2 regions of the Mangrovibacillus sp. Mu-81 genome follow, and region 1 is predicted to be linked to the other one. Evidence: riboswitches for the same ligand, from Rfam matches in the RefSeq annotation. Region 1 holds a riboswitch; the other holds the start of a gene.
What was found. Region 1 has a riboswitch for FMN ahead of ribD (bifunctional diaminohydroxyphosphoribosylaminopyrimidine deaminase/5-amino-6-(5-phosphoribosylamino)uracil reductase RibD). Riboswitches for the same ligand answer to the same signal wherever they lie in the genome.
Positions count from the first base shown of each region.

Region 2: another riboswitch for FMN. It lies ahead of V6B33_RS13280 (ECF transporter S component); the one in region 1 lies ahead of ribD (bifunctional diaminohydroxyphosphoribosylaminopyrimidine deaminase/5-amino-6-(5-phosphoribosylamino)uracil reductase RibD).

Region 1 covers NZ_JBAJHU010000008.1:141,935-146,360, reverse strand. Annotated here, with positions in the region: gene V6B33_RS16250 (bifunctional 3,4-dihydroxy-2-butanone-4-phosphate synthase/GTP cyclohydrolase II) at 1-65, opposite strand, end outside; gene ribE (riboflavin synthase) at 83-739, opposite strand; gene ribD (bifunctional diaminohydroxyphosphoribosylaminopyrimidine deaminase/5-amino-6-(5-phosphoribosylamino)uracil reductase RibD) at 762-1,850, opposite strand; FMN riboswitch at 2,011-2,156, opposite strand; gene V6B33_RS16235 (hypothetical protein) at 2,681-3,379, opposite strand; gene V6B33_RS16230 (helix-turn-helix transcriptional regulator) at 3,538-4,426, opposite strand, start outside.
Region 2 covers NZ_JBAJHU010000005.1:229,850-234,275, reverse strand. Annotated here, with positions in the region: gene V6B33_RS13290 (helix-turn-helix domain-containing protein) at 1-1,011, opposite strand, end outside; gene V6B33_RS13285 (ferredoxin) at 1,233-1,481, shown strand; gene V6B33_RS13280 (ECF transporter S component) at 1,606-2,175, opposite strand; FMN riboswitch at 2,331-2,467, opposite strand; gene V6B33_RS13275 (peptidoglycan DD-metalloendopeptidase family protein) at 2,543-3,463, opposite strand; gene V6B33_RS13270 (GerMN domain-containing protein) at 3,687-4,426, opposite strand, start outside.

The DNA.
Region 1 (4,426 bases):
TCCACTACGATGACTATCTTGCCTTTTTTAAGATCTTCTATTGCTTCTTCGATCGAATGAAACACATGAAACTCCTCCTCTTTTAGTCAGCAAAACCGTGTTGACTCAAAAAATCATAATTTATAGTACTCGGGGTACTTTTAGAACCATTAACCCTTTCATAAAAGCGGTGAAAGTACTTTGCCATCACGTCGCATTCCAGGTTGACAGTCTCACCTGTCTTCTTTTCACCTAGAATTGTATCTCCCCTGGTTTGGGGAATAAGGGAAACCGTGATGGAATCGTCGTTCACCCCAAAAACAGTCAAGGACGTACCGTCTATTGCCACCGACCCTTTCATGATAAAGAAATGGGAGAGTTCTTCAGGGATGGAAATGTCGATATAAACAGCATTCTCCACTTGTGCAAGTCTCTTTATCGTCCCTATTCCGTCTACATGTCCGTTAACAAAGTGACCGCCAAATCGTCCTCCCGCAGCCATGGCTCTTTCCAAATTGACATGGGAGCCACCAGACAAGTCTCTCAGTGTCGTTCCAGCGAAAGTTTCCGGCATGACGTCGACTTGGAACAGCCTTTTCGAAAAAGAGGTAACCGTCAAGCATACTCCGTTCACACTTATACTGTCTCCAATGTGCACATCTTTCAAGACCTTATCTGCCGCAATTGTTAATGTCATGGATGCAGCCGATTTCTTTATTTGTTCAAGTTTTCCTATTTCTTCTATTATTCCGGTGAACAAGCCCTCTTCCTCCTTTCATGCTTTATGGATTTTTTGGAACAGCTGTAATTTTGATATCTTCTCCTATGGACATGACAGAATTGATTTTCATTTCCATCCCTTCTGCAATCGTTTCAAAGCCGCTTCCTCCGAAGCTTGTAAAAGCCTTTGTGCCGCCTACCAGCTTTGGGGCCATATACACGATAAGTTCCTGAAATGCCCTCTCTTTAAGAAATGAGCCGTGGACCAGGGAACCGCCTTCCACATATAAAGATTGAATCGACCTTCTTCCCAGCTCTCTTAACAAGGAATGCAGCCTGATCTTCTCTTCAGGAAGTGAAATTACTTCACATCCTGCTTCTATGAAAGGAATTTTTTTGTCATCCTTTACTGCCGTGCTTGTAACGATAAGAGTCTTGCTCTCCTTGTTCTTTACAACATGCGTTTCTAAAGGTGTTCTTAAATGAGTATCCAAGATTATTCGAATGGGGTTTTTTCCACCTTGGGGCAAACGGGTGGTAAGGTGCGGATTATCGCGGATGATGGTATTGACTCCAACTAATATCGCGTCATGCCGGTGACGATCGAAGTGGACGTCCAGTCTTGATTCTTCGGAAGTGATCCATTTACTGTCTCCAGAAGATGCAGCAGTCTTGCCGTCCAGTGTAACGGCGGATTTCAAGGTCACATAAGGTGTTTGATGCCTCATAAAATGAAAGAAGTGCTTGTTGAGTTCCAACGCTTCATCGCGGCATGTTCCTACATGTACCTCAATTCCTTCGTTTCTTAATTGTTCTATGCCTTTGCCTGAAACCAATGGATTGGGATCTGTGGATGCGACGAACACTCTTTTTATACCGCTCGAGATAATGAGCTGTGCACATGGTGGTGTTTTCCCATAGTGGGAGCATGGTTCCAGCGTCACATATATGTCCGCACCTGCTGCCTTTTCTCCAGCTGCTTGAATGGCATGTACTTCTGCGTGTCCTTCCCCGGCTTTCAAATGGGCTCCGATACCGGCGATCGCTCCATCTTTCACTACGACTGCTCCGACTGCAGGGTTTGGTGATGTTTGTCCCTGTGTGGCTTTGGCCATATTAATGGCAAGTTCCATATAATCTGAGTGTTTCATTCGTTAACCCCCTTTCCTGATAAAAATAAAACCCCAAGTAATTAAACTTGGGGAGATCGGCATGACAAATAAAGTATTTAATGATCAATTTCTGATAATAAAAACTCCATCTATCCTTGATTGGTCAATGACGTATTATTACTTAATCATGTAAATACTGCCTTTCCTTCTCCCATCCAGACTATCACTGTCGGCTTTGGAGTTTCACCAAATCCACCGTCTGACCTTCAGTCAGCCGGGTCACGGACTGAGAGCATGCTGCTCATCACCGCCGGTAGGGAATTTCACCCTGCCCCGAAGGAAACCTATTCGATTATCATTATTCTATCATAGTTTCTCCCGTGCATCACGCAAGATGCTTATTATTTTGATTTTTTCCTGAATGGCAAGATTCAAACAGGTTAAACATCACTTTTTCAAAAGAAAAATGCTCCCATAACGGAAGCATTCACTCTTTCCTATATTAACTTTCTGCACTCTTGCGCACAATGGAAACACGCTTTTGCACAGTCCTGACAGTGCCTGTGATCATGTGATTTGCACTCAGAACCGCAAGCTTCACAGATCTCAGCACATAAATGCAAGATCCCAGTCACAAATTTGCTGCTCCGTTGGATGGCATTGATTGAGTAGCCACAGATTTCCGCACAGTCGCGGTCGAGCTCTATGCACCGCATTATCGGCAGTTCTTCTTTTAAACTCGCATGATAACAAATATTGCAAGCTTCCATGCACCTTTCAAGTGCTGTGAGAACTTCCTTATAGGCTGCATTCATTTCCCTCACCTCCGTTACCCTTTTTAGCGTCCCCTATCCAACTTAAAGGATAACCTACGATGTAAGAAAATAATCACGGTCCACCAGCCAGAGAAAAATGAGCAGCCAGTCATCTGATTCAGAATACGCTTCATAAAAAGTAATATAGCTGTGGTGACTATCGAACAGCTTTTGAAAGCTTTGGGGGAGAAAGCCTTTTTGTAGTGAGAGTTTGTTTACCCCCTGATAATTCAGTATCCATCGTTTATTACCCTTATAAAGGAGGATCGTCTCGCTTCTTTTTTCATTTCTCCATTCAACGGCAGTGGTGCTGTGATATTTCAACCTGAAATCAAACCTGTCACCTTCATGGGCTATCGCAATCCGCCTGCTCCATTTACAGATCGAAAGGGATTTATTGTTTTTTCTGTGAAAGATAAAATGCTTAGGGTTATTAATTATTGAATGTCGTTGAAGCGAGTATTGCGACCATCCATTCGATTTCAAATAGAAAAAGCCTTCTTTCGTATTGATTCCGATCAATGAATGGCTGGAAGCGGGAATATTTTCGTAAAACAATCTCCGTGCTTTCTCGATCTCTTTTTTCATACTATAGCTTAAATACAGGTTGGTCAGTGCAGGAATGAATAGCAGGAGGGGGAAGTAATAGAGTGTTTTCACGACAAATAACATCCCCACACCCATCATGAAGTACATCACGCTATGATAAAGGAGGGTATTTTGTTCATTCTTATAAATATGATAAAGGTTCATGAAATGCTCGTCCTTTCCACGAATCACTACCATATTTATGTTCGTATTTTAGAAAAAAGACCCTTTATCGAAAGTAAAAAGGGAAAACATATTGTCCGGGGAAGGAAACTTCACCATACATAAAAAGCCTGCTGTTTAATAACAGCAGACGATTTCTATTATTCATACAGTTTATTCATGCGGGAGACTTCTTCTTTGACCGTCTCGTATAGTGGAGCAGGCGATATGACATTTGCCTGCGACCCGAAGTTCAGTATCCAATTGATCAGCCCTCCGCTCACCCTCGCTTTGACTGATAAGATGAAATGATCTTCATCATGCTTTTGAATATCCACATCCTTGCCGAACTTGTCGATAATCACATTGATGAGGTGATTTTTAAATTTAATTTTGATCCATTCCTCATCACCTGCAAACATATGAAAGGTCGACTGTACATATTTAGATACATCAAACGATTCGTATGGGAAAGATTCATTCATGATATTCACATTCCGCAGCCGGTCAACCCGGTAATGACGGATTTCACCAGCCTCGTAATAATAGGCGATCAGATAATAGAAGTCATTGGCCCAGGTTAAAGCATATGGCTTCACTTTATACAGGCTGCCGTCATGGCTTAGTTTGAAGTTCTTATCCATGTCGTACCGTCCATATTGAAACGTGATGATCCTCCGTTCCGATATAGCCTGATGAAGGTCATGAATCGCCAATCTGATAAACGGGCTTTCACTCTTTATTGATGAATCAACCTGAATCTCATTCTGGAGTTTTTTTCCTTGATGTGAGCTCGTGAGCTTTCTGATTTTACCGATCAACTGACGGGTTTCCTGTCTGGTAATGAATTTCGCTGATACAACTGCATCCACCAGCATACGGAGTTCGTATAATTCAAAGAGTCGGTACTGATGGCTGTAGAACTTTGGCAGCCCGTCCTTTTCCTGATTGATGGTAACATCAAAAGAATGATTGATCAGATGATTGATATCATCTTTTAAGGAATTTTTATTGAGTTTCACATCCGGTCCGTAGATCTGTTTGAACCGC
Region 2 (4,426 bases), on a different contig from region 1:
GATTTGAAAGTATGATAAATGAGGAAGTCTGTCTTTTATCGGTTTCAATCTCTTGGTACCCAGTTCCTCGATTACTGAAGCAGCAGCATGAAGTTCTTCTGGGGTAATGAAGCAGTCTGTATTGAAATGATTCAGTGTTAAGATGATTTCGACAAAATGATCCTCTATCGTATTTACCTTAAGTTTTCTGATCTTTGATATTTCCCTGATCGTATGGCCCTGCCTGTAGAGCCCGAAGGTTTGGGCCGTCGAGATCGTCAAGTTTCCCTGCTTCTCGCCAACAGTACTTATTGAAGTTAAAATAGGAAATCCTTCCGTATCCTGATCTACTTTCATCAATATTCCATGAAGTAAGTCAAGAAATCTAAACCGATATTCCTCGACATGAAGGTGTAATTTTTCGGCTGTCTGCAATTCAGTCAATCCATAATCCCTGCAGCCAGTTAATCGAAAAACAAGAAGGGAAGGATCTTCTTCCAATTCGCTCAACATCTTTTGCAGCTCCCTGAACAAGGCAAATGACAACCTGTCTCTTTCTGGCGTTTCCCTAAGGAAGTGCTTGATCCATTTCTGTATACTGCTGCCGCGCTGGACAGGAAAATAAGACGTTTCTTTATCATTATGGTTAGAAAGAACTTGTACGAGTAAATTAATCCTTCTCCAAAACACATTTGCTCGATCACCATATTTCAACCCATCCATATGCTTCGGAAAAAAAGTGGCAGGCTCAGTCTGCATGTATGTGTCTATCCCTTTTTCCGTCACCACTGCTTTAAACTCTTCATTCAGTTTGATGAAATTTCCCGCTTTTAATTGGTCCACCTTTTTGTTGAAGAAATCACGGGAAAGATTGGGAAGCGAAAGAAAAAAAGAGTTCAGTTGAAACAAATGTGCATCCTGTATAGACTGAGAAGACTTTTTCCCTTTAAGGATATGATAAACAGAGTAAATAGAACGTTCACCATTTAACTGCCTTAAACAATATACTATTACATAGTCAAGATACGTCATGGTATTTCTCCTCTGTTTGCAGGTTATTGTCAAATATTGTACCATGAATTTCATCCTTATCGATGTTTTGTTTTTAACAGTTAGGATAAATATAATAAATACAGTCTAACTATTGAAATGTTTAACATTCCTCTATAAAATATAAATTAGGTTATTTTTCTAAATAATTTTATGTATAATGAATGTTTAATTATATAGAATTTTCTCAGGAGGTTTTTTCGTTGCCAAAATATACAATCGTTGACAAAGATACATGTATTGCATGTGGTGCCTGTGGAGCTGCAGCTCCGGACATTTATGACTATGATGATGAAGGGATTGCATTTGTGACCCTTGATGATAACCAGGGGACTGTCGAGGTACCGGATGTTCTTGAAGATGACATGGTCGATGCATTTGAAGGCTGTCCGACAGATTCAATAAAAGTTGCAGATGAACCATTTGACGGGGACGCCCTTAAATTTGAATAGTCACGGTTTAAAAAGCGGCCAATCTCTGCCGCTTTTTTTTTTGTTAAACACCCCGTTTCACTCTGGTTATCAATAGAAAAAGCTCTGTCGGCAATAGCTGACAGAGCTTTCTTTATAATCAATCTTATGCCGCTCTTTTTACAGTGACCTGTTTGGAGAGCCAGCCCTGAAGTCGAATGAATAATAATAAGAATACTATCGTTACCAAAGCACCTTTGAGGATGTTAAAAGGCACAATTCCCGTAATGATGATTCCTGCTGGCAGTTCGAAATTCATGAAATACTTGTATGCAGGAAGCAGGACGAAATAATTGAGAATCCCCAGTGCGATGCTCATTACGACAGTCCCTGTGATCAGGCCCGCCAGTAATCCTTTTTTAGATTGATACCGGGAATAAACGAAATAAGTCGGCAGAATCAAGAATACACCTGCTGCAAAGTTTGCGAAATGCCCGATTGGAACACCCGTATCACTTCCAGTCATGACATAGTCGATGATATTTTTGAACAGTTCAACAAGAATGCCTGCAATCGGCCCTAGAGTAATGGTGGCAATCAGTGCTGGAACATCGCTGAAATCAACCATCAAAAATTTAGGGAATGGCGGAATTGGGAAGTTAAACAGCATTAATACATACGAAATGGCACTTAACATACCAACCGTTACAAATGTGCGTGTTGTCATTTTTTTCATTTTGCTTCTCTCCTTTTGGAGATTCATCTCTCTTCGAAGATCGTTCAGCCAAAGCAGCACCAAAAAAACTCCCAGATCAAAAAGTATCCCGGAGTTTGAAAAGGCGTACCCAAATAAACGTTCAGCTTCCCATTTCTAAACGTTCTGGCTAAAACCTTCATCTTCTCCCATCCAGACTGTACTGTCGGCTTTGGAATCGCACCAAATCCTGCCATTAAAGGCTCGCGGGCTTAGAAACCACAAGGGTCCCATCACCGCCGGTAGGGAATTTCACCCTGCCCCGAAGACGAATCTTATTTTTTTATACATTATCATTATACATAAAAACATAATCATTGGGAAGAAAAACATTTCGAATTCGAGGTAATCAACTTCCCTTCTTTATGATCAGCTTTTGGTGTGGATGAATGACATCAGTCATGGTAAGACCATTAAGGACCAGCAATTGTGTCAGATCGACATAATGACTTTTAGCAATTGAATGAAGCGTGTCCCCGTTCTTTACAATATACAAATAATCATTGGATTGGACAGGGATGACCAGTTGTTGATGTACTTTAACATGCGAAGAATCCAAATCATTTTCCTTTTTCAATTCCTCAACAGTCTTTCCATACTGTTTTGAAATGCCCCATAATGTTTCATTCTTTTTTACAGTATGTATGAAGCGTGACTCCGTTACATTTTCCTTGATATCGTTTGTCTCCTGGTCTGGAACCTTTTCCAGGTTCACCGATACGTCCATTGTCTGATATGGATCATGTTCTTTGGCAAAGACAAGCTGACCGATTTCCCCTTCGCCAAATAGTTCAAAGGGATTCACTGCATTCAATTTGTCCAGGGTCCATTTTCCTTTATGAACCTCAAAATGCAAATGGGCACCAGTGGAACGTCCTGTATTTCCTACACTTCCGATCCTCTCTCCCTGTGCTACACGCTGATTCTCCAATACTCCTCGATCATTCAAGTGTGCATACACAGTTTCATATCCATTGTCATGAATGATGAAAACAACATGTCCATAACTCTCCGAAAAATACGATTTACTCACGATTCCACCTGCAGCTGCGTAAACCGGGGAACCGATATCCCCTCCGATATCCACTCCTTTATGATGGCCCGAACGAGTACCGTAAAGATCCGTTATGACTCCTTCCACAGGGAAGACCCACTTACTGCCTGTCTCATTTGCCATGGCCTTTACTTCCCTACCCGTAAGGAACATAATACTCACACAAAGTCCCAATAAGATCACGATCAAAAACCTTCTGGCATAATCTAAAAGCATGCTTGTCCTCCTAACACTTTTTAAAACGTTTAAAATCAAAAAAAGGATACTCAAAAATGTATGTAGTACTTTCCGAAAATATGAATTGTGAAAAATTCCCTTATGGTAGTTTGCCTTGAATGATGCGAATTATACACAAGGATGGATGTTCTTTATGGGGGAAGCTTCATCAAAAAAACGACCGGATGGAATCAAACCTCCCATCTCAGTCGTTCATTGCACGCTATTCTATATCTTTTTTATTCGGACTTAAAGGCGTTTGCACCGGCTTTGTAAAAGAAAAACCATTCCATTGTGCCGGTTCGACGTTATGAAACTGCACTTGCTCAAAACCTGAACTTTTGGCTGTGAGGAGGATCCCTTCTATCATTTCCTGAGCAGCCTGAAAATTCATTGAATTGAGATCCACTTTATCACTAAATGAAATATTGACGATATTCTCCTCTTCTTTCACGCTCATTGAAAGATCTTTGGGTATGACACTTTTATAAAGGTCCGATTGTGTTTTTTTCATAGCATTTATCGATTGTTTTACATTTTCCCTGTTTATCGAATCCGGTACGAGATACCTGTCCCGGCCGTTAGGCGAATATAAATAAAACGAATGATGTAATGTCTGATCAAGCGGGATGGAAGATAACGCTCCGAGGTGGCCGAACTCAGGTGAGCTTCCATCTTGATTTTGCAGCTTGATTTCCTTGATATTTTTATCTTCAAAAGAATACAGGAGAGATTGATAAAAATTATACTCGTTTGCATTGCTTCCACTGTAAGGGTGATTATCCTCCAATGTCAGCAATACTTCATCCTTATTATCACTAAGGGATAAATCTCCCTTTATCGGCAGATAATCCTGAAACCCCCATTCCGATTCAGGTATCTGCTTTGAAATGGTTTCATAATGCTCTACCCAGCTCTGACTATCATCCGTAGATGTGATGACTGATACCGGAACCGGCACTG